DNA from 4 places in the Neorhizobium tomejilense genome. Region 1 is predicted to be linked to each of the others. Evidence: riboswitches for the same ligand, from Rfam matches in the RefSeq annotation. Region 1 holds a riboswitch; each other region holds the start of a gene.

Region 1 (7,703 bases):
CGTAGGCAGCAGCGGCAAGAGCCTTCAGCCTTTCCGCCGATGCGACGTCGGGCAGTCGCGCGAAAGCATTGTCGGGCAGGGGCGAATACGGATAGGAATGCGGGCTGATACCGGTGGAAAGATCGACCCAGGGTTCCGGCGCGTGGCGAAACAGCGCCCGGGCACGGGAAAGATTGCCGCCGTGCTGTATCGGATCGCCAATTTCACCACCAATATCAGGGCCTGCCAACTTTATGTTCCTTCTCGCATTTTTCGCCCTGATCACGGAGCGCATCGTGGGTTATCCGGACTGGCTGTTCCGGCGCATCGGCCATCCGGTCACCTGGATCGGCGCACTGATATCCCGGCTCGACCGCGATCTGAACCGCGAAAGCGACGACTTCTCCACGCGCAAGCGAAAGGGCGTGTTCGCGCTTCTGGCGCTTCTCGGCATCACAGTCCTGCTCAGCCTGGTGATCGAATACGACCTGAGAATGATCCCCCTCGGGCCGATCCTGTTGGTCGTGATCGCTGCGAGCCTGCCTGCGCAGAGGAGCCTTGAAACCCATGTAGAGGCCGTGGCCACGGCGCTGCGATACGGCGGCCTGGACGCCGGGCGGAAAGCGGTCTCGAAAATCGTTGGGCGCGATCCGGAAAAGCTCGATGAAGCCGGCGTCTGCCGCGCGGCGATCGAGAGTCTGGCCGAGAATTTTTCGGACGGCGTCGTGGCGCCGGCCTTCTGGATGGGGATCGGCGGTCTTGCGGGCGGCGTCGGCTACAAGGCGGCCAATACCGCCGACAGCATGATCGGCCACAAGCTGCCGCGTTACGAAGCCTTCGGCTGGGCGGCCGCGCGATTCGACGATCTCATCAACCTGCCCGCCTCGCGCCTGAGCGCCCTTCTTTTCGTGGTCGCTGCAGGTTTCATCGATCGCGCCTCGCCAGGCAACGCGATCCGCGCCATCAGGCGGGATGCCCGCCATCACCGGTCGCCGAACGCCGGCTGGCCGGAAGCGGCGATGGCCGGCGCGCTCGGCATTGCGCTTGCCGGACCGCGCAGCTATGGCGGACAGATGATCGAGGCGCGGTTCATGGGCGAGGGTGGGCGCTCCGAGCTCACCTACGACGACATTCGCCGCGCGCTGAAACTCGCCCGCGTTGCCGACGCGCTGCTGATCGGCCTTTTCGGCCTTCTGGCGTGGATCATCTGGCAAGTTTGAGCAGCCCATCCAGATCGAGATGCTTTTCCATATGGGCGGCCAGCCGGTCCAGCACCGCGTCCACGCCTGCCTCGTAATCGAGGGCGGAGGTAGAACCTCCGAGTCGCGTCAGCCAGGCCGACCGCTGCCGGTCGTCGGAAAACAGACCGTGGAGATAAGTGCCCCAGACCCGGCCATCCGCCGATATCGCGCCTTCCGGGTTGCCGCCGACGATCGAGAACGGGCATTGGCAATCCACGCCCGACGTCCGTCCGATATGCATTTCATAGCCCGACAGGGAAATTCCGTCGAAGCTTTCGCCTGAGACGGCCTCCAGCCGTTTATCGCCGGAAAGAACCGTTTCGACATCCAATAGGCCAAGACCTTCGATCGAGCCGGGTGGTCCTTCCGTTCCGTCCGGATCAGAAATCGTTTTGCCAAGCATCTGATAGCCGCCGCAAAGGCCCAAAACTCGCCCGCCGCGGCGGACATGCGCTGCAATATCCACGTCGAAACCGGCCGCCTTCAGCGCCCGGAGATCGGATATCGTCGCCTTCGAACCGACCAGCAGCACGAGATCGCAATCGCCGGGAATGACCTGTCCCGGCCGGATCCGAATGAGATCGACATCCGGCTCCGCTTCCAGCGGATCGAGATCGTCGAAATTGGAGACATGCGGCAGGATCGGCACCGCGATCCTGATCTTCGCGCCAGCCTTCCGCACAGAAGGTGCATTGAGGCCAAGCGCATCTTCCGCCGGCAGCCGGGCCGCATCGGCAAAATGCGGCAACAGCCCGACCGAATGCCAGCCCGTGAGTTCCCCAATCATCCGCATGCCGTCTGCGAACAGGGCTGGGTCGCCCCGAAACCGATTGACGATAAAGCCCCGGATCATTGCCGCATCTTCGGGATCGAGCACCAACCTAGTGCCGGCAAGGCTGGCGATCACCCCGCCGCGGTCGATATCGCCGATCAGCACCACCGGCACGCCGGCGGCCCGCGCGAACCCCATATTGGCGATGTCGTTCTGGCGAAGATTGATTTCCGAGGCGCTGCCGGCACCTTCGATCAACACCAGATCGGCCTGATTGCGAAGAAGCCCGAAACTTTCGAGAACCCGCGGCATCAGCGTCCGTTTGAGCATCTGATACTCGGCGGCCTTGGCATTGCCTTCGACCCTGCCTTGCACCACGACCTGCGCACCCACCTCGCTCTGCGGCTTCAGGAGCACCGGGTTCATGTGGACGCTGAGCGGTGCGCCGGCGGCACGCGCCTGCAGCGCCTGCGCCCGGCCGATTTCGCCGCCATCCGCGGTGACCGCGGCATTGTTCGACATGTTCTGCGGCTTGAACGGCATGATCTTCAGGCCGCGCAGCGTAAAGGCGCGGGCAAGGCCGGCCACCACCAGCGACTTGCCCACATCCGAGCCCGTTCCCTGAAACATCAGCGCCCGAGCTGGCTTGACCCGAACCATGGCTAAAACTCGATGCCGGCCTGGGCCTTCACGCCCGCCTTGAAGTGATGTTTGACCAGCGTCATCTCGGTGACCATGTCGGCCGCCTCGATCAACGCAGGCTTGGCATTGCGGCCGGTAACGACCACATGCAGGTCCGGCCGTCGCGCCTGGAGCGCCGCGACGATCTTGTCGAGATCGAGATAGTCATAACGAAGTGCGATGTTGAGTTCGTCGAGGATGACGAGCCCGATCGTCTCGTCCGCCATCAGCTCGAGCGCCTTTTCCCAGGCCTTCTCCGCCGCAGCAACGTCACGCTTCAGGTCTTGGGTTTCCCAGGTGAAACCCTCGCCCATCGTGTGCCAGACGACGCGGTCACCGAAGACGGCAAGCGCCGGCTGCTCCCCCGTCGACCAGGCGCCCTTGATAAACTGCACGACGCCGACCCGGCGGTTGTTGCCGAGCATGCGCAGCGCCAGGCCGAAAGCGGCGGTGGATTTACCCTTGCCCGAGCCGGTATGGACGATGAGAAGACCCTTTTCCTGGGTCTTCTCGGCCACTTCCGCATCCTGCACCGCCTTGCGGTTCGCCATCTTGGCGCGGTGACGCTCGACGGACGCCTCGTCGATCTCCTTCACCGGGAAGCGAGCTTCGCCGGGGATCCGGCAGAAGCTTCCTCGCCGGCCCGGAATCGTTCGCGGACCACACCGGTAAGCGCACCGAGCACGGCCCAGAACACCAGGTTGGTGGCATAGACGGCGTTGACGAAGCGGGCATGGAGATCCATCGGGACCGCCGTTTCATGGCTTGGCGGCAGCGGCGCGCCGACCAGATGCGGGGCGATCAGCAGCACGATCGCAAGCGCTGCGAACACGGCCGAGCGGGTATAGGCGAGCAGGCCGAGACCCATTGCCGTGCAGACCGCCGTCGAGACCCACCAGATCTGGCGCGGGCCGAGTTCCGCAGCCGGCATGCCGGGCAGTTCCGGCGGCAGGCCAAGGCCGGGCGCGAGGATGACGGCGAGGAAGCCGGCAATGCCGAACATCAGGCCGCCGCGCCAGCCCTTGAAGCCGCCGAACGCTTCCGAAGCGGCAACCAGGACAAGGGCAAAACCGATAGCCGACAGCATGTCGGCGGCAGCAGTATAGATGAAACGCTCGAAGCCGTCGGCGGGAGCCCACGCTTCGTCGCCGTGGTGATGCTCGGCGGCCGATGCCGTGGCACCTGCGGCCGGCGCAGCATCATGGCTGTGGCCTGCCTCGGGCGCGGCATTCTCGAACACTTCCGCCTGCAGGATCAGCGGCACGGTGGAGAAGCTCTGCATCACGGTCAGCAGCAGTCCGGACAAAAGCCCGGCGATCACCGCCGTGAAGACGATGTTGCGAAACAACGACATTGGGGAGAACTCCTCAGTGGCAGGGAAAGGCGAGCGAGTGGCGCGTGTCATGCGCGGCGTTATGGACGACTTCCAGATGCGAGAAACCGACAAAGCCGACGATGAACAGGCCGAGCAGGGCCGTCATGCTGAGGGGAATGATTTTCGAAGCGGAGAGGCTGACTGCAGCTGCAGCAGAATTCGTAACCATGGTCTCGTCCTTTCGCCCTCCACCCGAGGGCCGTTCACGTTCTTTGCCGCCTCTGGCAGGTCTCCTGGCTCGCGGATCGGACGCCTTCTCCCGCCTTCCCAGGATCCCGTTGGCCGGATTTCCCAGTGGCTTGACGGCCGCACGGCCGTTTTGGTCGAAGACTTTCCGCTTACAGTTGCGGGGGCAGCCGCGGGTTGGACGGCAGAAATCCGTCGCACCGCATTCCCTCTAAAACCCTTTCGGGCACCATAGGCTCGGTCACTATAGACGAATTCGGCGTCACGGCAATCGCCTTTGCGACGCATTGACATGGGCCTGCGACCGGGCTTACTTGAAAGGAGATGGTCCCTTTCCGGCAACGGGGAGGGCTAAGAGAGAATGCGGTGCGATCCCTTTTTCAGGATCAATGCCGCGGCTGCCCCCGCAACTGTAGGCGGCGAGCCATTGCCTAAAACGGCCATTTGGCCGTCAAGCCACTGGGAAATCCGGCCAACGGTATCCTGGGAAGGCAGGCAAATGGCGACGACCCGCGAGCCAGGAGACCTGCCGTCCGATTAATTTTGCTTCACCGGGCGGGGTGCTCCGGAGGAAGTTCTCGATCACCGCAGAGGGGTTTCGACCTTCTGCTCCGCGCCCCGATTTTCGACCCCGGCGGGAACGCGGCTGACCGATGAGTGACCACCGACCAGATGATCCGGCAACCGCCGGCCCGGCAGATGTGACGATTTTCGTCTGCACCAATTGCCGTGACGCGTCCGACGGCGAAATCCGGCCCGGCATCGCACTAATCGCGGCGCTGCGCGAGGCAGCAAACGGCAAGCCGCTCGCGGTCAAGCCGGTCACCTGCCTTGCCAGTTGCGAAAAAAGCCCGAGCGCCGCCTTCAACCACAAGAGCGGCTGGTCCTATGTCTTCGGCCATCTCTCGCTCGACAATGTCGAGGACATCGTCACCGGCGCGATGATGCTGGCCGAGGACGAGCGCGGCTTCCTTCCCCTTCGCGGCCGCCCGACCTGCCTGCGCGGCAAGGGCATGACGGCCCGTATTCCACCCTTTCATCACCACGAGGACATGCCATCATGAGCGTTTCGTTCGACCGCGTTCCCTGCACCGTCGTTACCGGGTTCTTAGGCGCCGGCAAGACCACGCTGATCCGCAACCTGATCGAAAACCTGAAGGGCAAGCGGCTGGCAATCATCGTCAACGAATTCGGCGATGTCGGCATAGACGGCGACGTGCTGAAGGGCTGCGGCATCGAAAGCTGCCCGGAGGACAACATCATCGAGCTTGCCAACGGCTGTATCTGCTGCACCGTGGCGGACGATTTCGTGCCGGCGATCGACCGGATCCTGGCCATCGAACCCCGCGTCGATCACATCCTCATCGAAACCTCGGGCCTCGCGTTGCCGAAGCCCCTCGTCCAGGCCTTCCAGTGGCCTGACGTCAAGGCGCGAGTGACGGTGGACGCCGTGATTGCCGTGGTCGATGGACTGGCACTCGCCGAAGGTCGCGTCGCCGACGATCACGAGGCGCTGGAAGCGCAGCGCAACGCGGACGGTTCGATCGACCATGACGATCCGGTCGAGGAAGTGTTCGAGGACCAGGTGGCCTGTGCCGACATGATCGTGCTCACCAAGAGCGACCTCCTGGATGCCGCCGGCCTTGCGACCGCCAGGGATCGCGTGTCCGCCCATCTGCCACGTGCCGTGAAAATCGTCTCGGCCGCCAACGGCGCCATCGATCCGGCAGTGCTGATCGGCCTCGGCCTCGCCGTCGAGGACGATATCGAAAACCGCAAGACCCATCACGACGACGAACTCGACCACGATCACGACGATTTCGACAGCTTCGTCGTCGATCTGGCCGCAGTCGCCGACGCCGAACAGCTCGCCGCACGCATTTCCGCGACGGCGGAGGCGGAAAACGTGCTGCGCATAAAAGGCTTCGTGGAAGTCGCGAACAAGCCGATGCGCCTGCAGGTTCAGGCGGTAGGATCGCGCGTGAACCACTATTTCGACCGCGCCTGGGCACCCGGCGAAGCGCGGACAAGCCGCCTTGTCGTGATCGGCGAAAAAGGCATCGACCGCGCCGCGATCGAAAGGATGCTGGCCGCATAAGTAGGCCCGAGGGAAGGATGCACATACTCGCCACCACATCGTCGTCGCTTGACGACCTCATCGAACCGGTCGACCTCAATCAGTCGCCGGCCGACGTGGTGGTGCTGTCCTTTTCCGGCAGCGACCTGAACGGCCTTTCCGCCGTCTGGGGTTCGAATTTGCCGAGCCTGCGGCTGACCAGTCTTTCCGACCTGCGCCATCCGATGTCCGTCGATCTGTGGGTCGAGAAGACGGCGGCCCACGCCAAGATCATCCTCGTGCGCATTCTCGGCGGTTTCGATCGCTGGTCCTACGGCGTTGAGGAGCTTTCGCGCATGGCGAAGCGGAAAAAGATCGCGCTGGCGCTGCTGCCCGGCGAATGCAGCATCCGCGACGAGCGACTGATCGCGGCCTCGACCGTTTCGGAAGACCGGATCGCCGGCATCCTGAGCTGCTTTCGCGAGGGCGGTCCGGCCAATATGCGGCTTCTGGCGAGGTTGCTGACGACGCTGGCCGAGGGCAAAACGGAACCGCTGTCGCAGGCGGCCCCGGTGCCGAAGGCCGGTTATTACGCACCCGGAAAAGGCATTGTCGAGATCAACGACCTGCTGACCCGCTTTGCGCCGGATGCGCCGCGCCTGCCGATCCTGTTCTACCGCTCCATGCTGCTTGCGAATGACGCAGCGCCGATCGACGCGCTGTTCGAAGCGCTCAAAAAGCGCGGTTTTGCACCGGTGCCTATCTTCGTCGGCGGACTGAAGGAGCCGGATGCACTGGCCTTCGTCGAACAGGCGATCTCTGACCTGAAATCTGCGGCCATCCTTTCCACCACCGCCTTTGCCAGCGGCACGGACGGCAACGGCGAAACGATTTTCGACCGCACCGGCGTGCCGGTCTTCCAGATCGTCGTTGCCACGACCCGCCGCGATGGCTGGACGGAGAGCCGGCGCGGCCTCAACCCCGCCGACCTCGCTATGCACGTCGTCCTGCCGGAGCTCGACGGGCGCATTCTTGCCGGCGCGATCTCCTTCAAGGCAGGCGAAAGCTCCGCCAACCTCGTCAACCGGCCGGAGCCGGACCGGGTCGAACAGGTCGTCGACCGTATCGCCGCCTTCCTCCGGCTGAAAACCACGTCACGGCCCGAGCGCAAGATCGTCATCCTCATGCCGGATTATCCGAGCGCGCCCGGACGCACCGGTTATGCCGTCGGCCTGGACGTGCCGCAAAGCGTGCTCGGGATGCTACACGAACTGTCGGTAGCCGGCTATCATATTTCGGATATCCCCGAGACCCCGCGTGACCTTCTTGACCGCCTGGATGACAAATCCACCGGCCACCCACGCGCCGCCTACGATCCCCTGCCCGTTGTAGAGGCGGCGTGGGGCGGGGCAG
Region 2 (7,703 bases), 3.5 Mb from region 1:
GGAAAAGGTCAGGAAATTGGTGCAGCGCTTCACGATCATGTACGATCTGGAGAACAGCGTGAACACCGCATCGGCGGTCAGCATCCTGAGTGGCAGCGGCGGCTCGGCCGGCATCAGCTCGGATACGCTGTGGGCATTGTCCCAGATCAGGCTGAGCTGAGAGCGAACCGGTCTTCTCAGGCGTCGTCGCTCTTGTCGGCCGTCTCAAAGCGCGGATCGGCGTTCGATTCGAGCCAGTCGAGGTCTGCGCGCATGGCGTTGCGGCTCGCCTTTTCCATCCGCCGGTAGCGGGACAGCAGTTCCTGGCCGAATTCTGTCAGGCCCGCACCCCCACCGCTTTTCCCCCCATGGCGGGTAAAGATCGCTGGCTCCTTGAACATCCGGTTGATTTCGTCTCCGAGCAGCCATGCCCGCCTGTAGGACATGCCGATCGAGGCGCCAGCCGCCCGGATCGAGCCGTGTTGGGCGATCAATTCCAGAAGCTGCGCCTTGCCCGGACCGAGCCGCACGCCGTTGTCGAGGTCGATTCGTATCGTGGTCTTCGACGGTTGGCTCATGGAATGATCACGACCTTGCCGGGGTTCATGATGCCGGCCGGATCGAACGCCTGCTTGATGCGCCGCATCAGGTCCATCTCGATCGGCGAGCGGATATGGGCAAGCTCGTCGCGCTTCAATTGACCGATGCCGTGTTCAGCCGAAATCGACCCGCCGGCGGCGAGCACGATGCCGTGGACGATCGCGTTGATTTCCCGCCAGCGGCCGATGAAGGCTGCCTTGTCGGCGGCCATGTCAGCGCTGATCGGCTGCGAGATATTGTAGTGGATGTTGCCGTCGCCGAGATGGCCGAAGGCGCAGACCCGGGCGCCCGGCATGGCTGCCAGCACCGCCTGCTCGGCTTCGGCCATGAAGCTCGGGATTTTCGAGACGGGCACCGACACGTCGTGCTTGATCGATCCGCCCTCCGGTTTCTGGGCGTCGGACATGCTTTCGCGCATGTGCCAGAGCGCCTTCTGCTGGGCGACGGAGGAGGCGATCACGGCGTCACGGATGAGGCCCGCTTCAAAACCCTGTTCGAGCAGCGACTGCACCATGGAACTGGCCGTCTCGGCGGAATCCGAAGTCGAGATGTCGATCAGCGCATACCACGGATGCGGCTCGGAGAGCGGATCGCGCACGCCCTCTATATGCCGGGCCACGAATTCGATGCCGATGCGCGGCATCAGCTCGAAACCGGTCAGCGCCGTGCCGCAGAGGTTCGAGGCTCGCTCGAAGAGTTTTAGCGCGTCTGCCGGCGAGTTGAGGCCGGCAAGTGCGACCTGGTGCCCGACCGGCTGCGGGAAGAGTTTCAGCACCGCGCCGGTGATGATGCCGAGCGTGCCTTCCGCGCCGATGAAGAGGTCGCGCAGGTCGTAGCCGGTATTGTCCTTCTTGAGCCGGCGCAGGCCGTCCCAGATCTCGCCTGTCGGCAGCACCACTTCGAGCCCGAGGCAGAGCTGGCGGGTATTGCCATAGGCCAGCACGGCGGTGCCGCCGGCATTGGTGGAAAGATTGCCGCCGATGCGGCAGGAGCCTTCCGAACCGAGCGACAGGGGAAACAGCCGGTCGACGGCTTCCGCCGCCTTCTGGACGTCGGCAAGGATGGCGCCGCCGTCGGCGACCAGCACGTTGGCGACCGGATCGACGTCGCGGATGCGGTTCATCCGTTCGAGCGAGACGATCAGGTCGCTGCCGCCGGTGCGTGGCGTCTGCCCCCCGACGAGGCCGGTATTGCCGGTCTGCGGCACGATCGGCGTGCCGGTCTCGCTTGCAAGCTTCAGGATCGCCGACACTTCCTCCACCAAGCCCGGCTTCAGGAGCATAGGCGAAGAACCCTTGTAGAGCCCGCGGCCCTCGACGAGATGCTGCGCAAGATCGTTCGCGTCGCGCAGGACGTGGTTCTCACCGACGATCGCCGCGAAGCGGTCGAGAAGCTCTGGGTTCGGCCCTGAAATGTCCATCGGCGTCTCCTCCTCTTTAGCCCCGTCTTATTCCCGCGGGGCGGCCGCCCTCGCCAGCCGGTCGTTGATCGCCTCGCCGAGCCCATGGTCGGGAATGGGCGTGACGGCGATGCTGGCGGCACCGGTGGCGTCGGCGCGCTTCAGATAATCGAACAGATTTGCCGCCGCTTGCGCAAGGTCACCGGACGGGCTCAGGTCAAAAACCGCCGCGGCGAGTTCCATTCCCTTCACCGGAGCGGAACCGAGCCGGATCAATGCTTCGCCGGCCTCGACATGGTCGGCGTTGAGCCTCACCGCTGCACCGGGCGCATAATGAGAGGCCAGCATGCCCGGAGCCTCGATGATCGCCGCCGGTCCCTCAGGCCGGATCACTGCAAGACCGGTTGCCTTCTCGATCTCTTCCGCGGCTACCCCGCCCGGTCTCAGCAGCCGGATCATACCGTTCTCGACGCGAACGATGGTCGATTCGACACCGACCGGAGCCGCACCGCCGTCGATGATCAACGCCAGCTTCTCGCCCAGGTCGTCGGCCACGTGGCGCGCGCTGGTCGGGCTCACCTTGCCGGACGTATTGGCGCTGGGGGCCGCGAGTGGCTTGCCGAAGGCGCGGATGAGCTCGGAAGCGAAGCCCTTGGGAAGCCGGATGCCGATCGTATCGAGCCCGGCCGTCGCCAGCGCATGAATGCCGCTCTCGGGCTTCAGCGGAAGGATCAGGGTGAGGGGGCCTGGCCAGAAGGCTTCGGCAAGCCTGCGCGAGATCGGATCGAAGTCGGCATAGCGCTCGGCCATGTCGAGATCCGACATGTGGCAGATCAGCGGGTTGAAGCGCGGCCGGCCCTTGGTCTCGTAGATGCGGGTGATGGCGGCGGGATTGGTGGCGTCGGCCGCAAGTCCATAGACCGTCTCGGTCGGGATCGCCACGGGCAAGCCGTCGCCAAGGACGGTGCAGGCTTGACGAAGCGCGCCGTCACGATCCCGGGTGATGTCGATGATTTGAGCCGTCATATCCGCCCGTCAATAACGCGGACCCGGGCGTCTTCAAAGCTTTTTGATGATCTCGCGGAGCATTTCGTTGGAAGTGCCGAGCATCAGCACGTTCTTGATGGCTTCCATCGGATCATTGGTCTGGAACAGAAGGCCGTTCTTGCGGATCGTGCGGTTGATCTGCAGCGGCTGACCCGCCTCGCGTTCGACCGCAACGGCAAAATACATGCGCGAATTGGCCGGGCTTATATGCTCGAAGAACGTTTCTTCCTCGCCGATCTTGGAGAAGAAGTTGGCGATATAGAACGACCAGCTCACGGGGACGCCGCGTGGAAGAAACGTCCTTGCCGCAGTGACATGGCAATAGCCGAGATGCGGACGTTCATCGAGCGTGTGGTGGAAGATGATCTTCGGAAACTTGATCGAGCGATGGAAGGAGTTGATCCGGTTGTGGCTCGTCTCCCCGGCTGCCTCGAGCCTTTTGCCCGTGCGCTCGGCGACTTCGTTATGGGTGAGATAGCGGCGCTCTTCCGGCAGCCAGACCGGATTGTAGCGGGAGCTGCGCCCCGTCCGGAGGAATTCCGAATGGGATGCAGTCTTCACAACCACCGGCGCCGGAGGCGTTGGTGGAGGAGCTTTGTAATAACGGATCTTTCCCTTGGCCTGCACGGTGGCATCGCTCCCATTCACGCCGGGATTTTATGGCTTATCCCTTAATGACAGGTTTCGCTTTCGCGGGGCTGGAGTGTTGCATTCTGGGCCGTTTCGCCGCTGTCGCCAACGCGGTTGCCGATGTCGCAATGTCGCCTATGCGACACGCTCGCTCGATGATTATATCCGCCTCGATCTTGAGGTGCCGCCTAACTAGGGAAGGCGGAGAATTGGGAAGCCGGCAGGGGTCTTTAGAAACCCTAATCCGGCGCTGCCCCCGCAACGGTGGTGGAGCAATAAGGCACGGCATAAGCCACTGGGAAAGAGCCGCAAGGGCCGCCCGGGAAGGCGCCGAGCCGGTCCCACAAGGGACAAGCTCCTGAGCCCGGAAACCAGCCTCGGGATCAAAAATGACGACCGGACGCGGCGGGCGTTCGGGACAGGGTGTTGGGTGGGCCTTGAGGCCGGCCGGCATTTCCATGTCCTTCCGCTGTCCACATTGACGAGGAAGATAATATGGAAATTCGCAATCAGGCCCTGCGGCAGCTCAAGAACCGCCGTGAAGGCTTCAGCCTCGAACAGCCCTTCTATACCGATCCCGCCTATTTCAAGCTCGATCTGGAAATGATCTGGTATCGCGACTGGCTGTTCGTCGGACATGATTGCGAACTGCCGAAAGCCGGAGCCTATTTCACCCTGCAGATCGGCGATTATCCGGTCGTCGTCGTGCGCGGCCGCGACAACCAGATCCGGGCGCTGCACAATACCTGCCGTCATCGCGGAAGCCGCGTCTGCACCAAGGAGCACGGCTCGGCGGTCCGGCTCGTCTGTCCCTACCATCAATGGACCTACGAGCTGGACGGCTCGCTTTTGGTCGGCCGCCAGATGGGCCAGGACTTCGACAAGACCCAGTTCAGCATGAAGAAGGTCCATTGCGAAAGCGTCGCCGGCTTTATCTTCATCTGCCTTGCCAACGAGGCACCGGATTTCGCGCCGGTCCGCGCGGCGATCGAGCCCTATATGGCGCCGCACCGCCTCTCGGAAGCCAAGGTCGCGCACCAGTCGACGATCATCGAGAAGGGCAATTGGAAGCTCGTCTGGGAAAACAACCGCGAGTGCTACCACTGCGCCGCCAACCATCCGGAGCTCTGCCGCACCTATCCGGAATCGCCCACCGCGACCGGCGTCCAGGGTGCCAAGGACGATCCGGTCATCGCCGCCCATTGGCAGCGTTGCGAGGAGGCTGGGTTGCCGAGCGAGTTCCGCATGGACGAAACCGGCCAGTTCCGCGTCGCGCGCATGCCGCTGATCGAGGATGCCGAGAGTTATACGATGAGCGGCCGCAACGCCGTGCAGCGCAAACTCTCCGAGGACGTGACGATCAACTCGATCGGCACCATGCTGCTCTTCCACTATCCGAGCAGCTGGAACCACATTCTCGGCGACCATGCGATTTCGTTCCGCGTCACCCCGCTGGGGCCGGAGGAAACGGCGGTCACCACAAAATGGCTGGTCCACAAGGATGCGGTCGAGGGCGTCGACTACAATCTCGAAGAACTGACCCATGTCTGGAACATGACCAACGACCAGGACCGCCAGATCGTCGAGGAAAACGCCTTCGGCATCCGCTCGCCCGCTTATGAGCCGGGTCCCTATTCGCCACTCCACGAAGGCGGCGTCATGCAGTTCGTCGAATGGTATTCGAACTTCATGGTCAACCGGCTGCAGGGCGACCAGGCGCAACTCTCGATCGTCGCCTGATCGCCAATTCGTGATCTGCGGTGATCGGTGCCGGGTACGTCTTCAGGAACCGAAACCTGCGTCTGGCGTTGTTTTCTGATTAAAAATCAGAATGAGGAAACACACCGCATGAACGCCTTTCGTCTACGTCTGACTGCGGCGGCGGTTGCCATCGCGACCACCTTTGCCGGGCTTGTGCCAGCGCAGGCCATTCAGATGCCGGCTCCACCGTCAGGCATTTCGGCCGCCGGGGATATCACCAATGTCCAGTACCGTCGCGACTTCCGGCGTGACCGCTATGGCTGGTATCGCGGCCACCGCGGTTATCGCGATCGCCGGCCCGGCTACCGTTATTACAACGGGTTCTGGTTCCCGCTCGCCGCGTTCGGCGCCGGTGCCATCATCGGTGGTGCCATACAGGCCGACCGGGGCGGTTATTCGAGCCGTCACGTCGCCTGGTGTGAAAGCCGTTATCGCAGCTATCGGGCCTGGGACGATACCTATGCGCCGCGCGCCGGCGTGCGGGTACGCTGCATCTCGCCTTACAGATAAGCAAGCGTTGGCCACCTCTACGCCAAGCCCGGTCGCGGCATATGCCAGCGGCCGGGCTTGCTTCGTCGCGGCGCACGTTAATGGCGCATTCAGGATGAACTTCCTAAGGTTGCGGCAAAATTGAAATTCACTGCATACTGAAATAATTGGCTGTCGAAAATTGAAACATAGACAAGGGATCTGGGGACCTAACATGACTCTTTTGAAGAAGATCGCGGTTGCGGGCATCTCCGCTGCCGTTCTCGCCGGCTCTCTGATGCCGGCTCAGGCGATGCCGCTGCCGTCCGCTCCGGCCGCCGGGATCGAAACCAGCGCCGACACCGACGTGACCCTCGTGCAGTACCGTCGCCATGGCGGCGGCTGGTATGGCGGGCATCGCGGTTATCGCGACTACCGTCCGGGTTATCGCCGCCATAACGGCTACTGGTTCCCGCTGGCGGCATTCGGTGCCGGCGCCCTGATCGGCGGCGCCATTGCCTCCCAGCCGCGTTATGCTGAGCCGGCTCCGGCCTATGGCGGCGGCGACGACATCAATCCGCGCCACTACGAATGGTGCGCCGATCGCTACCGTTCCTACGACGCCTATTCGAACTCGTTCCAGCCGAACTACGGTCGGCGCCAGACCTGCTATTCGCCTTATTTCTAAGAGCGCCCGGCAGGCACTACCCCACCCGTCCGGTATCGAACCCGGGCGGGTTTCGTTTGTCCGGCGGTCAGAGAATGCCGGTGCGCTTCAACAGCCACCAGGCGGCAAGCACCGAAATGCCGATCAAGCCGAAGGCATAGGCCGTTCCGCCGGAGCCTCCCTCGAAGGGTAGCGACGAGGTGTTCATTCCGAAAAAGCCGGTGACCAAGGTCGGCGGGAGCAGGAAGGCGGTCATCAGCGACAGGATGTAGAGGTGGCGGTTGGTCTCGGAGGAGAGCTTCGAGTCGATTTCCTCGTGCAGCAGTCGCGCCCGCTCCTGCAGCGCGTAGACGTCGTGGTCCGCCGCCTCCAGCCGACCGATTAGCCGCGAGGCGGCGTCGTCGAAACCGGGGGGCATCTCGTCGTCGTCGGTCGCCGCTGCGCGCCGCAGCAGCGTCAGCACCGTTCTCAGGTGCCGGTGTAGCCTGACCACCGTCCGCCTGATCGGCGCCAGCCGACGGCGTTCATCGCGCGGCGTGTTGTCGTAGACGAAATCCTCGATGATGTTCATTTCCTCGGTGAGCTCCATCACCAGCACGATCAGCGTGCGCTGGAACTCGGCGACCAGCGTCTCGAACACGTCGATCGGCTTTTTATAGCGCGAGGCGTTCTTTTCGATCGCCGCCCGCACCCGGTCGATCGAGCGCAGGGGCTGCAGGCGGGTGGTGATGATGATCCTGTCCGAGACGAAGAAATGCAGCCAGCCGATATTGCGTGTCTCGCTGTCGAATTCCCGCTGGAAATCGACCAGGGTGCCATAGACGAGCTGCTCGTCGAGCGTCACGGCGGCGTGCGTGTCGTGGGTGGTGAGTGCGGCGAGAGCCGGCGGTGTCAGGCCTGGGAAGCTCTCCAGGAAGGCGTTGACCCGGCTGTCGGCGAGGTTGAGATGCAGCCACAGGAAACCGTCGCCGACATCGAGATCGCTACGCGCCGCATCGAGCGGCAACCGGGTGCAGGGCGCCGATCCCGGATGGAAGCGATAGGCCCAGACGAGGCCTGGGACAGCGGGGTTCATGAGGGACATGGGCGAGGAATCCGGAAGCATAGGCATCACTCCATAGACCCCTTGTGTAACGCCCGTTTCAACAAGAT
Region 3 (7,703 bases), 2.4 Mb from region 1:
TCTGCAGTTCGCGCTGCTGCAGCGTCAAGTGACCGTAGTCAACCCCGAGCGCCAGGCTGACAACGACCAGCGGCATGGTAATGGCGGCGGATATGGCGATATTGCCCGCTTTGTTGTGATAGAGGCGATGAAGGAGCCGGTTCATTTCAGATGCCTCCGATCCGCATCGTGGAGAAACGCCGGATATGCGCGTCGGGCATGGCGTAGCTGTAGAGGTTGAAGATCGGCAGATGGCTCGCATCGTAGTCGACGGAGACCGTGAACTGATTGGGGTTCTTCGGATCCTCCTTGACGTCGAGCGTGAAGTTCTTCACCTCGAGCAGCGCGTGATTGAGGGTGGAACGGCTGAGGAAGTCGCGCACCAGTTGCTTGCGTTCGGTATCGTTCAGGCCAGCCACCGCAGTACGCGCGGCGTCCGCGGCGATCTGCTGCACCGCATGTGCGGCACTCAGGTAGATGCCGTAGGCAATCAGGCTGAACAGTGTGAGGAAGAGGATGGGAGCGACGATGGCGAACTCGACGGCTGAACCTCCGGATTTGCATCTTATCAGTGATAAAAACCCCATCGATGCGCCCCATTGTTGAGTTAGTTATCCCTAATATAATCGGCGCGAAAATCTAAAGAATACTTAACGTACGCCCATAGGTTACACTTCCAATCCACAATTTCCTGCTGTTCGGGTGGGGCGCTGCATGCTCTTGCGGGGGGGGCGGCCGGGTTCGCGAATCGGGAACATTTTTGATGCGGACGAAAAATCTCTCGGGAACAACGTTGCGACCTCTCGCACGGAACGTTAAATCGATACCATGACCCAGGACATCAGCCAGACACTCCGCATCGCCGTTGCCCAGCTCAACCCGACCGTCGGCGATATCGCCGGCAACCTGGCGCTGGCCCGAGAAGCCCGAAGGGATGCCGCCCGCGAAGAGGCGGATCTCATCCTGTTCACCGAGCTCTTCCTGTCCGGTTATCCGCCGGAGGACCTCGTCCTGAAACCGGCTTTCCTCAACGCCTGCCTGAAGGCGGTGGAGGAGCTTGCGGCCGATACGGCAGACGGCGGCCCCGGCGTCATCATCGGCTTCCCGCGTCAGGGCGCGGAAGGCCGGCACAATTCGATCGCCGTGCTCGACGGCGGCAAGGTGATTGCGGTGCGCGACAAGATTGATCTGCCGAACTATGGCGAGTTCGACGAGAAGCGGGTCTTCATCGCCGGCGAGATGCCTGGCCCCGTCAATTTCCGCGGCGTCCGGCTCGGCATCCCGATCTGCGAGGATATCTGGGGCGATCTCGGCGTCTGCGAGACGCTCTCGGAGAGCGGGGCGGAAATCCTGCTCGTGCCGAACGGTTCGCCCTATTTTCGCGGCAAGGTCGACATCCGCCATCAGGTCGTTCTGAAGCAGGTGATCGAGACCGGCCTGCCGATGATCTATGCCGCCCAGCTCGGCGGCCAGGACGAACTGGTCTTCGACGGCGCAAGCTTCGGCTTCAACACCGACAAGTCGCTCGCCTTCCAGATGAGCCAGTTCGAGCCGGCCGTGGCCGTCACCGAATGGAAACGGATTGGCGAGACCTGGCATTGCGCCCGCGGGCCGATGGCGCGCATTCCGGAAAAGGAGGAGGCGGACTATCGCGCCTGCCTTCTGGGCTTCCGCGACTACGTCAACAAGAACGGCTTCAAGTCGGTTGTGCTCGGCCTGTCCGGCGGCATCGACAGTGCCATCTGCGCGGCGATCGCCGTCGATGCGCTGGGCGAGGAGAGGGTGCGCACGGTGATGCTGCCCTACCGCTACACCTCCGAGGATTCGCTGAAGGACGCGGCCGATTGCGCCAAGGCGCTCGGCTGCCGCTACGACATCGTGCAGATCGCCGAGCCGGTGGACGGTTTTTCGTCGGCGCTGGCCGAGCTGTTCGAAGGAACCGAGGAGGGCATCACCGAGGAGAACCTCCAGAGCCGCGCGCGCGGCACGATCCTGATGGCGATCTCCAACAAGTTCGGTTCGATGGTGGTGACGACCGGCAACAAGTCGGAAATGTCGGTCGGCTACGCGACCCTCTACGGCGACATGAATGGCGGCTTCAACCCGATCAAGGACCTCTACAAGATGCAGGTCTATGCGCTGGCCGCCTGGCGCAACGATCATCTGCCGCCGACGGCTCTTGGCCCGAGCGGCGAGGTGATCCCGAAGAACATCATCTCCAAGGCTCCGTCCGCGGAACTCAGGCCCAACCAGACCGACCAGGATTCGCTGCCGCCCTATCCGGTGCTCGACGATATCCTCGAATGCCTGGTCGAGCTGGAGATGGGGACCGAGGAGATCGTTGCCCGCGGCCACGACATCGCGACCGTTCACCGGATCGAGCACCTGCTCTATCTCGCCGAATACAAGCGGCGCCAATCGGCGCCGGGCGTCAAGATCACCAAGAAGAACTTCGGCCGCGATCGGCGTTATCCGATCACCAACCGTTTCCGCGATCGGTAGGAGAGGATCATGGCCCTGCGCAGCTCGGTCGAGATCTTCAATATCCGGACGAGGACGATGCGGGTGGTCTGGCAGACGGAAGCCTTGTTCGAGGCGCCCAACTGGTCGCCCGACGGGCGCTACCTGATGCTCAACAGCGAGGGCCTGATCTATCGTCTGTCACCGGCGGGTGATGATGGGCCTGAACTGGTCGATACCGGCTTTGCCCGCCAATGCAACAACGACCACGGCATTTCGCCGGACGGTTCGCTGATCGCCATTTCCGACAAGGTAGAGTTCGGCAAGTCGGCGATCTATGTGCTGCCCGCGGGCGGCGGCGTGCCGCGGCTGGTGACCGGGAACCTGCCGTCCTACTGGCATGGCTGGTCGCCGGACGGAAAAAGCTTCGCCTATTGCGGCATCCGCGGCGACGAGTTCGATATCTATTCGATCGGCATCGAAGGCGGCAACGAGACGCGGCTGACGTTCGGCGAGGGCCGCAACGACGGGCCGGACTATTCGCCGGATGGGAAATGGATCTATTTCAATTCCAGTCGCACCGGGCTGACGCAGATCTGGCGCGTCCCGGCCGCCGGCGGCGTGGCCGAGCGGATCACCGACAGCGGTTACGGCGACTGGTTTCCGCATCCATCACCAAGGGGTGACAAGATCGTCTTCGTCTCCTACGACGCCGATGTCTTCGACCACCCGCGCGATCTCGACGTCCGCGTCGGGCTGATGGACATGGACGGCGGCAATGTCGAAACGCTGTTCGAGCTCTTTGGCGGGCAGGGCACGATGAACTCACCGAACTGGTCGCCGGATGGCGATGAGTTTGCCTATGTGCGCTACTTCCCCGTCGCATGAGCGCCTTGCGCCGAGGATCGCGTAAGGGCATAACCGATCCTGTCAGGTGCCGGCCACAAGCCGGAGAATCGGGAATCCGGGGTGGAGCCGGAACGTGCCCAACGCTGTGAGGTGGACGCTCGGCCGCAGGATAAGCCACTGGGAAACCGGGAAGGCGGCGGTGGAGGCGGACGAAGCCAAGTCAGAAGACCGGCCTGACAAGATAGACCAGCCCGCGCGGACGGCGGAAAGGTTTCTGACCTCTCCTTGCTTCTGAAAGGCAAGGGAGCGACGGCATTGTTGGGGACAAACGATGCAGCCTGATCCTTTCGCGCATGCCTTGCTGCCTGCCGGTGAATTTTCGAAGGCCGAGCGCGCGGCCGTCTACAGGGCGATCGAGACGCGCCGCGACACGCGCGACCAGTTCCTGCCCGATCCGCTGCCGGACGACCTAGTAAGGCGGCTGCTTGGCGCCGCGCATTCGGCACCCTCGGTCGGCTTCATGCAGCCCTGGAATTTCATCCTCATCCGCGATCCCTCGGTGCGGGAGGCGGCTCGCGCCGCCTTCTCGCGCGCCAATGACGAAGCCGTGGAGATGTTTCCGGAAGAGAGCCGCGACCTTTATCGCAGCCTCAAGCTCGAAGGCATCGTCAAGGCACCGCTGTCGATCTGCGTCACCTGCGATCCGGATCGTGCCGGCCCGGTCGTGCTCGGCCGTACCCACAACCCGCGCATGGACGTCTATTCGACGGTCTGCGCCGTGCAGAACCTGTGGCTTGCGGCAAGGGCCGAGGGCGTCGGTGTCGGCTGGGTCAGCATCTTTCGCGAGGAGGACGTGCGTGCACTGCTGGGCATTCCCGACCGCGTCGAGATCGTCGCCTGGCTCTGCCTCGGTTATACCGACCGGCTCTACGCCGAGCCGGAATTGGCGCTCAAGGGCTGGCGCCAGCGCTTGGCCCTGGACGAGCTGATCTTTCAGGATCGCTGGGATAACCGTTGATCACTGCTGCGGCTGTGGTCCTGCCGATTTCGGATTGCTGAGGTCGATATCCGCTTCGGGCAGGAAAGCCGGCCCAACGGTGCGCACCTTCTTGTTTGGATCGTATGGCCGCTCCGGCGGCGGCGTGAGCACCGGCGGCTGGACCGCGGCCTGCGGCTTTTGCGGGCGGGTCGGCAGCTTGGTGATCCCGGAATACGGTTGCTCTTCTCTCGGAAGTTCGATGCCCGGCACCTTTCGGCGGTCGTCGACAACAGGCGGCAGCGGCTCGAAGGAGGGGATGCAGCGCTGTTCGCGAATGGCGGCGAGAATGGCATTCCGCTCTTCCGAGGGCAGGATCATCTGCCGAGAACTGTTCCGTTCCGCCGCCAGCGCGTCGCGGCTCTGTTCCATTCTTTCCAGCGCATCCCGCATCTGACCACAGACCTCGGCATTCGGGCCACCCAGAACCACGACGCTGCCATTGCCGCAGCCGGCCCGGCGCATGTCGACCCGCAATTCCCGGATATCGGCATTGTATTCGCCAAGCTGCTGGGCGTAGCTGCGCGCCGCGGACGTGTTGCCGATGATCTGCGGGCTGTTTCCAAGTTTCCGGTAAAGGGCTGCACAAACGGCAGGGTCCCCCGCCAGCGCTGCGGCAGGCAGAAGCAAGAGCGATATGGTCAGCAGGCCGCGAAGCGGTATCGGCAATTCCGGCATCCTCTCCTAATGGGAGATGGCATCATGGAACGTGCCGGTTGATAATCTCATAAAGCCGCGATCACCGCACGGTGAATTCAAGCCCGCGTGCCGTTCGAGCCCTAAACGGGGCTCGAACCAAAGCAGGAGAAGATCGGCAACTCAGGCTTGAATCTGCAGATTTGGCTGCGAGGCTTCCACGACGGCAAGCGCCGCCATGTTCACCACGCCGCGAGACGTCACCGAGGACGACAGGATATGCGCCGGCTCGGCCGCCCCGAGAAGAATCGGGCCGACATGCAGTGCGTCCGTGAGATTGCGGACCAGACCGAGCGAGATGTTTGCCGCATCGAGATTCGGGAAAACCAGCAGGTTGGCTTCGCCGGTCAGCGAACTGTCCGGCATGGCCCGCTTGCGCAGCGTTTCCGACAATGCCGAGCCACCCTGCATTTCGCCGTCCACTTCCAGCTCCGGCGCCCGCTGGCGGACCAGCTTCAGGGCGGCCCGCATCTTCTGGGCGCTTTCGGAATCGCGCGAGCCGAAGTTCGAGTGGCAGATCAGCGCCGCCTTCGGGGCGATGCCGAACCGGCGGATTTCCTCTGCCGCCAGAATGGTGATCTCGGCGATCTCCTGCGCGGATGGGTTGTAGTTGACGAACGTGTCGGTGAAGAACATCGCGCCGCGCTGGGAGATGACCAGGCTGAGGCCCGAGAAGGCGCAGACACCCGGCCGCTTGCCGATGATCTGGTTTACGTCGCTGAGATGTTTGTCGTAACGGCCCTCGACGCCGCAGATCAGCGCGTCCGCATCACCGCGCTTGACCGCCAGTGCACCGATTACCGTATTGTTGGTGCGCACGATGGTGCGTGCCGCTTCCGGATTGATACCTTCGCGACCGACCAGGGTGAAATATTCATCGACATAGTCCCGGTAGCGCGGATCGTCTTCCGGGTTGACCACCGCGAAATCCACATTCGGCCGGATACGGATGCCGAAACGCGCCAGTCGCGCCTCGATAACCGACGGGCGGCCGATCAGGATCGGCGTCGCGGTCTTTTCCTCGAGCAGAACCTGGGCTGCGCGCAGCACCCGTTCGTCCTCGCCCTCGGCGAAGATCACCCGGTTCTTTTCGGAGACCTTGGCGGCACTGAAGATCGGCTTCATGACGAAACCGGAGCGCCAGACGAAGCGGTTCAGCTGGTCGAGATAGGCCTCGAAATCATGGATCGGCCGCGCGGCGACGCCGGTCTCGGCAGCGGCCCTTGCGACCGCAGGCGCAATGCGCAGGATGAGGCGTGGATCGAAGGGCGAGGGGATCAGATAGTCTGCGCCAAAAATCGGCGACTCGCCGGAATAGGCGCGCGCCGCGACGTCGGAAACTTCCTCGCGGGCAAGCGCTGCGATCGCCTTGACCGCCGCCATCTTCATTTCTTCGTTGATCGTCCGGGCGCCGCAATCGAGCGCGCCGCGGAAGATGTAGGGGAAGCACAGCACGTTGTTGACCTGGTTCGGGAAGTCCGAACGGCCGGTGCAGATCATCGCGTCGGGACGGGCGGCGCGGGCAAGCTCGGGCATGATTTCCGGCGTCGGATTGGCAAGCGCCATGATCAGCGGCTTTTCGGCCATCTGTGCCAGGAGTTCGGGCTTCAGCACGCCGGCGGCGGACAGGCCGAGAAATACGTCGGCGCCGCCGATGCTGTCGGCAAGCACACGCTTGTCTGACTTCTGGGTGTAGATTTCCTTCCACTCGTCCATCAGCGTATTGCGCCCGTCATAGACGAGGCCTTCGATGTCGTGGACCCAGATATTTTCTTTCTTCGCACCGAGCGAAACGAGGAGATGCAGGCAGGCGAGTGCTGCGGCACCCGCGCCCGACGTCACGATCTTTACGTCGGCGATGTTCTTGCCGGCAAGTTCCAGCCCGTTCAGGACTGCGGCGGCAACGATGATCGCGGTGCCGTGCTGGTCGTCGTGGAAGACCGGGATGTTCATCTTTTCGCGCAGCCGGCGCTCGACTTCGAAACACTCCGGCGACTTGATGTCTTCGAGGTTGATGCCGCCGAAGGTCGGCTCGAGCGCCGAAACGGTCGAGACCATCGCCTCGATGCCGGGCGCGTCGATCTCGATGTCGAAAACGTCGATGCCGGCGAATTTCTTGAAGAGGACGGCCTTGCCTTCCATGACCGGCTTGGAGGCCAGCGGACCGATATTGCCGAGCCCAAGCACGGCCGAACCGTTGGAGACGACGGCGACGAGGTTGGCGCGGGCGGTATAGTCCGCGGCCAGATCCGGGTTGTCGCGGATCGCCAGACATGGGGCGGCAACGCCCGGAGAATAGGCAAGCGCCAGGTCGCGCTGGTTGCCGAGCGGCTTGGTCGCCTGGATCTCCAGCTTGCCGGGCCGCGGATAGCGGTGGAAGAACAGCGCCTGCTCGTCGAGATCGGCATTGGCTGGGGAAGTTACGGGCATGTTCGATGTCATTGCGACCTCGGCGTCTTTCTCGGGAATGGGTTCCTCAATACAACAAATCGAACGGGGGTCCATCCCAGATATTTGGCCTCGCCGAATAAAACAAAGCCTGGAGAGGCGCTTGGCCTCTCCAGGCTTTTCGTCGTTTGGGTCAAGGCCCTTAAGTCACTCTCTTGGTATCAGCCGCCGCTTTTCGACAGCATGGTGCGCATTTCGGCGCCGAAGGTCTTCAGGGCCTGTGCTTCCGGCGTCT
Region 4 (7,703 bases), on a different contig from region 1:
GACGGAGATATCGCGGGGTACGGAAAGTCCTTCGCGCCGCAGCGCGCTGATGACGCCGAGTGCAAGAAGATCGTTGGAGGCGATGATCGCCGTCGGCGATACGGTCGCGAGCGCCGCGCTGAGATCGAGCTGGTCGTAGCCGTCGAGGAAGGAAATCTCGACCGCTTCCAAGGGTTCAACGCCATTCTTGATCATCGCATCGCGATAACCCTCATGCCGGCGACGCGCGCGGTCGGAAGCCGCGAAATTTCCGGAGACGAACAGGATGCGTCGATGGCCGAGACCGATCAGCATCTGCGTCAGCTCCCGGCCGGCACCGCGATTGTCCACGGTCACGGCGGCGGGAAACAGCGAGGTCGGCATGTTGTTGAGAAGCACGGTTGGCGGCAGCGAGGACGTGAGGGCAACGCTTGTGGCGGGATCGCAGACGGTCAGGATCAGCCCGGTCGGCCGGTCGTTGAGAAGCGAGGCGACTGCGTCCGCCTCGCGTGCAGGGTCGTAGTTCGACTGGGCGATCAGCACCCCATGGCCGGCAACCAGCATGCGGTTCTGGATGCTGGAAAGCGACGAGGCGAAGACGGGATTGGTGATGCTGGGGATCAGCACGCCGACGATCGGCCGTTGCCCGGGCCTGCCGGCCGCTGAATTGATCGGCCGGTAACCGAGCTCTGCCGCCGCGCGGCGGACCCTGCGGGCCATGCGATCGCTGACATTGCCGTTGCGATTGAGCGCCCGGCTCGCCGTCGCCAGCGAACATCCGGCTCGTGTCGCCACCTGCTGCAATGTCGTCATCGGAGAAGGTCCTCTTCCGTTCGGCAGGTCCCACGGCCCGCCAACGGCAGATTTCCTCCCGATATGTAAGAGTTTTATGTCAGCAACGACGGATTTTTCTCAAACGGCAAGGCCGACTGCCGCCAGGCAGTCCTTGAGCGTGAAACAGGCAAATGTCGTCATCACAGGGATTGACAACGGTCGCTTATGTAATGTTATTACAATCATCAATTGGATGTAACGATATAACATAATTTAGTTCGCGATCGAAACAACCGTAAATCGGTAGGCCGGTCATGTGTTGGATAGCCACTCGGCGCGGAAAAGTTCAAACAATAAGGAAGGAACCTCATGAATTTGTCCCTCACTCCAAATCGTCTGCTAGCTGCTGTCGCATCAGGTCTTATCTTCGCGGCGTCCGGAGCGTTTGCCGATGAAGATCATGAGACGAAGGAGGCATGGCGCCTGTTTGTCGGCGATCACACGAACCCCGTCGTGCGTGCCATCAACTTCGAGAACGGCAAGGAACTCGGCCGCTATGACGTCAAGGGTCCCGCGGCCCTGACCGCTAGTGCCTCCGGCCAGACCGTATTCGCTACCCAGTCAGATCATGACATCGTGCACGTCATCAGGACTGGCATCGATTTCTCCGATCACGGGGAGCATCGGGATCTGGAGGTTTCCGAGGTCGGGTTGCTGCCCGTGACTTTCGAAGGCAAGCGTCCTTTCCACGTCGTCCCGCATGACGACCATGCGGTCCTCTTTTACGATCGAGGCGGCAAGGCGGATATCATCGACGAAACAGCTCTTCTCGAAGGCAGGGCCGACGTGAAGACAGTCGACACGACGAAGCCGCATCACGGCGTAGCGGTAACGATGGGTCGTTTCGTGCTCGTGTCGGTCCCGAACACTGAAATCCAAACCAAGCCCGACGAACTGCCGCCGAGGGTCGGCCTTCGCGTCGTCGATGAAGCGGGCAAGCAGCTCGGTGACGTCGCGAAATGCACCGATCTTCACGGCGAGGCCACCTCGGCCCGGCTGGTTGCCTTCGGTTGCAAGGAAGGCGTTCTCGTTGCCGGCCCGGGGGGCATTGATGGCCCGAAGCTGGAAATGCTCGCTTACCCGGCGGACCTGCCAAAGGGCAGCACCGGGACCTTGCTTGGTGGCAAGGCGATGCAGTTCTTCCTCGGCAACTACGGCGAAGACAAAATCGTCCTGATCGATCCGGACGCCGAGGAGCATTTCCGGCTGATCGCCCTGCCCACCCGCCGCGTCGACTTCCTGCTGGACCCGGCAACGCCGCGCAATGCCTACATCCTGACGGAGGACGGCGATCTTCATGTGCTGGACGTGATCAAGGGCGAGATCGCTCGCAAGGTCAAGGTCACCGAGCCCTACAGCAAGGACGGCCATTGGCGTGATCCGCGGCCGCGCCTTGCCGTTGCGGACGGTCATATCGTCATTGCCGATCCGCGGCACTCGCTGGTTCGCGTTGTCGATGCGGAAAGCCTGAAGGAGGTCCGGACGATTCCCGTCGAAGGAAAACCCTTTACGATCGTTGCCGTCGGTGGCTCCGGCGCATCGCATTGATGCGATGATTCTGCATGAAGCGGCGCTGTTGACAGTCGGCAGAGGGAGTGTAAGTTCGCGGCGTCAAGGTTCTTCCGTCCCGCGATGGAAGCTAAGAGGGAATCCGGTAAAAACCGGAGCTGTCCCGCAACTGTGAGCGGTGAGCCGTTCGTCCAACATGTCACTGGCAACAATGCCGGGAAGACGGACGATGAAGGCTTTGACCCGCAAGCCAGGAGACCTGCCTGACGATAGAAGTTCCGTGGTCGGGGTGTGCCACAGGAATGACGGTTCCGTCGGGCCATCGTGCCTGCCGCAACCTTCATTTTTGCTGCCTCCTCCTTGAGTGAGACGAAGGCAGTGAAAACACAGGGATTATCTTCCCAGAACGTATCCGGGCGCGCCGTCCTCCTGATCGCCAAATCCGCCTTTGCGGCGTCGCCGCATCTGGAAATGCAGCGGCTCGCGGAGCTTGCGGCCGGCATGACCGGGGCCGGAATCGTCCGGTTCGCCTTTACCGAGCAGGGAACCCCCTCGCTGCGCCAAGCGCTGTCCAATCTGCTCGACGAGGATGTCGAAACCGTCATCATCGTGCCGCTCGTCCTGCCCATGGAGCCGAGCTTTCATATCTGGCTGACGAAATCGCTGACACGCTGGAAGGCCGCCGACAGCCGCCCCTGGCCGGCCTTGTCCATCGCCAGGGATATCGCCTCCAGCACGCTGATGGCGCAGCTTCTCGGCGAGCTGCTGGAGACGGCCGAGGAGCTGGATGTCCCGAAAACCGAAAACCCACCCGTCATCGAAGGTTCACTCGTGCCAGCCCAGAAACGCCGCGCACTCGTCTGCCAGGGCGGCCCCTGCAACGCGGCCGGAGCCGATGTGATCTGGGGACATCTGCGCAACCAGCAGGAGCGGCAGAAATTGCGCGCTGCCGGCGACGGCACGATGACCGCAAAATCCACCTGTCTCGGTCCCTGCAGTCTGGCGCCCGTGCTGCAGGTGTTTCCGGAAGGCACCTATTACGGCGGCGTCACCGAAGATGCGATCGACCGGATCGTCGGCGAGCACCTGCTTGGCGGCCGGATCGTCGAGAACTTCGCCTATCACCCAACGGGCCGCAAGCAGCGGCTTCGCACCCCATCCGAACAGAACAACAGGAGAGAGAATTGACGTCACAGACGCTATCGCGCTTGGCCGCCGCCTGGTTCACCGCCGCCACCTTTGCCGCCGCAGGCACTGTCTTCGCAGGCGAGCCGCTTCGCGTCGGAGCCACCTACATCACCAGCGGCACGGACCCGGCCAAGGGGTCGAACGGCTGGGCGCTGGTCAGCCATGGCGTCGGCGAGAACCTCTTCACCGTCGATCGGGACGGCAAGCTCGTGCCGGAGCTGGCCGCGAAGGCCGAGCGCGTCGCAGACCTGACCTGGACCGTGACCCTGAAACCCGGCCGCCTGTTCTCCGATGGCACGCCCGTCACCGCCAGGGCACTGGCAGCCGGTTTCGATACCACGTTCGCCAATAACAAGGCGGCGCTCGCGACCGGCGGCAAGCTGAGCTTCGAGGCGGTCGACGACCTGACGCTGAAGGTGACGACCGAAAAGCCGGTGCCGTTCATTCAGGCACTCTTCGCCGAATGGCCGCTGATTGCCTACAAACCCACCGAGGCCGGCAATGCCGTCTTCAGCGGTCCTTACCGGATCTCCGCCTTCAAGACGGATGCCTCGATCACGCTGGAGCCCAACGTGCATTTCGCTGGCGCCGACCAGCGTTCGCCGGTCAATTTCCGCAAGTTCGGTGATGCCCAGACCCTGACGCTGGCGCTCGAAGCAGGCGAACTCGACATGGCTTTCGGCTTGCCGTCGGAGGTCGTTACCCGGCTCAAGACCAACCCGGACCTGACGATCAAGTCGTTCCCGGTCGGGTACCAGTATCTCGCTTTCTTCAATACCGCCCGGCCGCTGATGGCTGACGTGAAGGTGCGCCGGGCGATCGATCTGGCCTTCGACCGCAAGGAGCTTGCAGCCGCGATCAACGGCGGCGAACCGGCGACCGGTGCCTACGCCGCCTATTTCCCCTTTGCCGGCCGGGAGGCACGCCCCACCGATCTTGCCAGGGCTGGCGCGCTGCTCGACGAAGCCGGCTGGGCAAGAGGCAGCGGCGGCATGCGCGAAAGGGGCGGCACGCCGCTGCGCCTGCTGGTCATCACCTATCCGCAGCGCCCGGATCTCGTCACCATGCTGCCGGTGGTCAAGGCGGAACTCGCCAAGATCGGCATCGGGGTCGATACGCAGGTGGTGGAGAACATCCAGCAGGTAGCTTCGGCCGGCGACTTTGACATCGCGCTCTGGGCGCAGCACACGGCCCCGAGCGGCGACGCCGCCTTTTTCCTGAACTCGATGCTGAGAAGCGGCGCTTCGCTGAACTATGCGAAATATGCCTCGCCGGATTTCGACGCGATCCTCGACCGGTTTGCGACCGAGGGTGATCCGGCAAAGCGGGTGGCGATCGCGCTGGATGCCCAGCAGAAACTCTTCGCCGATGCGCCCGTCTCCTTCCTGGTATCGCCCGTCTGGTATGTCGGCCTGTCGAAGCGGCTGAAGAACTACGAGCCGTGGGGATCCGACTACCACGTCCTGCGCGCCGATATCGGCGAGGCGGAGTAGGCCACGTGATGCGACTGGCCCGGTTCGGCATACAATCGATAACGGGGTTGCTGGCGGTTTCGCTCGCCTCTTTCTCGGTCATCACCTTGATGCCGGCCGATCCGGTCGCGATCGCCATTCGTGTCTGGAACCTGCCGGCGACGGAGGAAACCGTCGCCGCGTTGAGGGCGCAGTGGGGGCTCGATCAGCCGCTGCCGGTCAGGTATCTGCATTGGCTGGCGGATTTCCTCAGCGGCGACTGGGGCCGCTCCTTCCGGACCGGAGAGCCGGTGCTTGCCGAGTTTGCCGAGCGGTTGCCGGTTTCGCTGTCGCTCGGTCTCGCCGGCCTGGCGCTGGCGATCGTGCTGGCGGTTCCGCTCGGGTTTTTCGCGGCGGCCTATCCCGGGGGCACTGCCGATCGGATGAGCCGGGCTCTGTCGATCTTCGTCCAGGCGGTGCCGGCCTTCTGGCTTGGCCTTGTTCTTCTCTGGGTGCTCGGCGTGCAGCTGCGCTGGCTCAGACCCTTCGCCAATGATTGGACCACGATCGTCCTGCCGGTCCTGCTGATCGCGCTGCATTCGGTTGCCGTTCTCTCCCGCGTCTATCGGCGCGACCTGAAGGAGACCGCCGGCCAGCCGCATTTCCGCACGGCGCTTGCCAAGGGCCTGTCGGAAAAGCAGGCTCTCTGGCGGCATAGCCACCGCAGCGCGCTCTATGCCCTCCTGTCGGCAGTCCGTTCCGAAGCCGGCTGGGTGATCGGCAGCACCGCGACCATGGAAATCCTCTTCGGCCTTGCCGGCATCAGCCAGTTCCTGGTGCAGAGCATCGCGGCGCGCGACCAGATGGTGCTGCAGGCCTATGTCATGGTCATCGCCATCTGGATGCTTGTGATGAATGCCGGCGCCAATCTCGCCATGCGCCTTCTCGATCCGCGTCTCGCCTGATGCCCCGGCTGATCATGCTCGCGGCGCTCGCCGGTTTTCTCTGCGTCGGCGGTTTTTGGCAGCCACATGACCCCGATGCGGTGGACATGCTTGCCCGTCATTCCGGCATGACCGCCAGCCACCTGCTCGGTACCGATCATCTCGGTCGCGACCTTCTGTCGCGCATCATGGCCGGCGGATGGCGGACGGCCTGCGTCGTCCTCTCGGTCGGTGCCATCGGTTTTTTCTCTGGCACCCTGCTGGGCACCGCCGCCGCCGTCCTTGGCGGCTGGCGCGAAACGGTGATCCTGCGCTTCTGCGAGTTCTTCGTCATGGTGCCGACGCTCATCGTCGCACTGACGGCAGCGGCGGTTTTTGGCCTTTCGCCGCTCAGCGCCGGACTGGCGCTGGGTCTGGCCGGCATCGGTCCGCATGCGCTGCTTGCGCATTCGCTGAGCCGGCGGGTGCTTGGCCAGCCGTTCATCCTGGCGGCGAGGAGCCTGGGCGTTGCACCCTTGCGGATGATCGCCCGGCATCTACTGCCCAACACCCTGCCCCTGATGTTCGCCTATGTCGGCAACCAGGCGGGACTTGCGGCAGTCGCCTATGCCTCGCTCGCCTTCATCGGTCTCGGCGCCGATCCGTCGAAACCGGATTGGGGATCGATGCTGTTTGAATACCGCATGTTCATTTTCGACCACCCAATGCTGATGATCTGGCCAGGCGCCGCGATCGCCCTGGTCACCGTCTTGCTTAACGGTTTTTTCGATGACGGCCGAGCGTGACGCTCGTCGAAGGCCCGGCTTTCACATCCATTCGGGAGAATGGAGGACCCTGCCGCCGTTGGCTGTGGCGGTTCGCTTATCGTGCAAGAACCCCGAGTGGCGAGATGGTCTTCAGGTCCGGGTCCACCAAGCCGGTCGCCTTTGCCACCTGGGCCTGGCTCATGCTGTAGCCGTAGTCGAGGACGCGGACCCCGTCCATGATGAAGAGCTGGGCCTTGTCCAAACCGGGCCGCAGATTTCCTGTCACGGTGACGACTTCATAGACACGCGAAAGATGGAAAGGCTCGGCAGCGACCACATGCACCAGCTGGTTTGGCGGCGGCGCAGCACTGTGGCTGCAGGCTCCCGCCCAGGGGACCAGCATGAACTCGTAGACGTTCTCGCCGTCCTGATCGACCGGCAGGATGAACCCGGTCAGCTCCACCGCACGGGCTTCGTCACGCCAGGCAAGCGTTTCCCCTTGAGGCCGGCTGGACGCCATGCCCGGCAGGGCAGCATCCAACCTCGATTGCTCCGCAGGCCGCAGGGCGCTCCAAAGAACCGGCTGAGCACCTGCAAAGACGCCGGATGCCGGACAAACCGTCCCGATCATCATGGTCGTGAATTTCAGGAGGAAAAGCGCGCGCCTCATCTGCATCTCCGTTCACAGGGCGTTCCCCAGCCGACAGGCCGCCGCCGCTGTCCCGGATGTTAGCTCTATTTCTCGATTGAGGTCAAAGCCAGGATGCGCGACAGACGAAGGCTCATCCCAGGGAATGCGAAGCCAGGGCATAAACCTTCGCATTGCCATTTTGTCCGGCGCCGTAGCTGGCTGCCTCCTCGGTCACCATCGTCGTCAGGGTGGCGTAGATGCTGAGCCCGCACTGCTGGATGAGCGTGGCAAACGGGCCGCTATCGAAATGTGTATCTACACGCAGGAACCCGTCGGCATGGGCGGCAATATGCGGGTGGGTCACCGTGATGGCGTCCTCGTCGTTGCCGGCGACCACCGGCCCGATCACATGTCCCCGCCC

The links. A riboswitch is a leader RNA that binds a small molecule or an ion and turns the genes downstream of it on or off. The one in region 1 is predicted to bind cobalamin.
Region 2: another riboswitch for cobalamin. It lies ahead of ACSQ3G_RS02125 (aromatic ring-hydroxylating oxygenase subunit alpha); the one in region 1 lies ahead of ACSQ3G_RS19530 (DUF1636 family protein).
Region 3: another riboswitch for cobalamin. It lies ahead of bluB (5,6-dimethylbenzimidazole synthase); the one in region 1 lies ahead of ACSQ3G_RS19530 (DUF1636 family protein).
Region 4: another riboswitch for cobalamin. It lies ahead of ACSQ3G_RS31455 ((2Fe-2S) ferredoxin domain-containing protein); the one in region 1 lies ahead of ACSQ3G_RS19530 (DUF1636 family protein).

The regions. Positions count from the first base shown of each region.
Region 1 is NZ_CAXUSO020000001.1:3,956,643-3,964,345, forward strand. It holds gene cobD (threonine-phosphate decarboxylase CobD) at 1-229, opposite strand, end outside; gene cbiB (adenosylcobinamide-phosphate synthase CbiB) at 234-1,199, shown strand; gene ACSQ3G_RS19510 (cobyric acid synthase) at 1,183-2,652, opposite strand; gene cobO (cob(I)yrinic acid a,c-diamide adenosyltransferase) at 2,655-3,269, opposite strand; gene ACSQ3G_RS19520 (CbtA family protein) at 3,266-4,027, opposite strand; gene ACSQ3G_RS19525 (CbtB domain-containing protein) at 4,041-4,217, opposite strand; cobalamin riboswitch at 4,255-4,483, opposite strand; cobalamin riboswitch at 4,543-4,782, shown strand; gene ACSQ3G_RS19530 (DUF1636 family protein) at 4,888-5,298, shown strand; gene cobW (cobalamin biosynthesis protein CobW) at 5,295-6,332, shown strand; gene cobN (cobaltochelatase subunit CobN) at 6,350-7,703, shown strand, end outside.
Region 2 is NZ_CAXUSO020000001.1:430,788-438,490, forward strand. It holds gene ACSQ3G_RS02100 (DUF1217 domain-containing protein) at 1-160, shown strand, start outside; gene ACSQ3G_RS02105 (winged helix-turn-helix domain-containing protein) at 177-557, opposite strand; gene ACSQ3G_RS02110 (FAD-binding oxidoreductase) at 554-1,999, opposite strand; gene ACSQ3G_RS02115 (L-threonylcarbamoyladenylate synthase) at 2,027-3,004, opposite strand; gene ACSQ3G_RS02120 (DUF6656 family protein) at 3,038-3,652, opposite strand; cobalamin riboswitch at 3,818-4,049, shown strand; gene ACSQ3G_RS02125 (aromatic ring-hydroxylating oxygenase subunit alpha) at 4,151-5,395, shown strand; gene ACSQ3G_RS02130 (BA14K family protein) at 5,504-5,926, shown strand; gene ACSQ3G_RS02135 (BA14K family protein) at 6,120-6,572, shown strand; gene ACSQ3G_RS02140 (transporter) at 6,640-7,635, opposite strand.
Region 3 is NZ_CAXUSO020000001.1:1,531,182-1,538,884, forward strand. It holds gene ACSQ3G_RS07900 (pilus assembly protein TadG-related protein) at 1-145, opposite strand, end outside; gene ACSQ3G_RS07905 (TadE family protein) at 147-566, opposite strand; gene ACSQ3G_RS07910 (NAD+ synthase) at 808-2,481, shown strand; gene ACSQ3G_RS07915 (TolB family protein) at 2,497-3,327, shown strand; cobalamin riboswitch at 3,355-3,539, shown strand; gene bluB (5,6-dimethylbenzimidazole synthase) at 3,620-4,306, shown strand; gene ACSQ3G_RS07925 (hypothetical protein) at 4,307-4,993, opposite strand; gene ACSQ3G_RS07930 (NADP-dependent malic enzyme) at 5,144-7,450, opposite strand; gene ACSQ3G_RS07935 (ABC transporter substrate-binding protein) at 7,630-7,703, opposite strand, start outside.
Region 4 is NZ_CAXUSO020000002.1:1,832,075-1,839,777, forward strand. It holds gene ACSQ3G_RS31445 (substrate-binding domain-containing protein) at 1-792, opposite strand, end outside; gene aztD (zinc metallochaperone AztD) at 1,123-2,361, shown strand; cobalamin riboswitch at 2,410-2,603, shown strand; gene ACSQ3G_RS31455 ((2Fe-2S) ferredoxin domain-containing protein) at 2,701-3,510, shown strand; gene ACSQ3G_RS31460 (ABC transporter substrate-binding protein) at 3,507-5,003, shown strand; gene ACSQ3G_RS31465 (ABC transporter permease) at 5,012-5,926, shown strand; gene ACSQ3G_RS31470 (ABC transporter permease) at 5,926-6,690, shown strand; gene ACSQ3G_RS31475 (DUF3299 domain-containing protein) at 6,767-7,321, opposite strand; gene ACSQ3G_RS31480 (GNAT family N-acetyltransferase) at 7,434-7,703, opposite strand, start outside.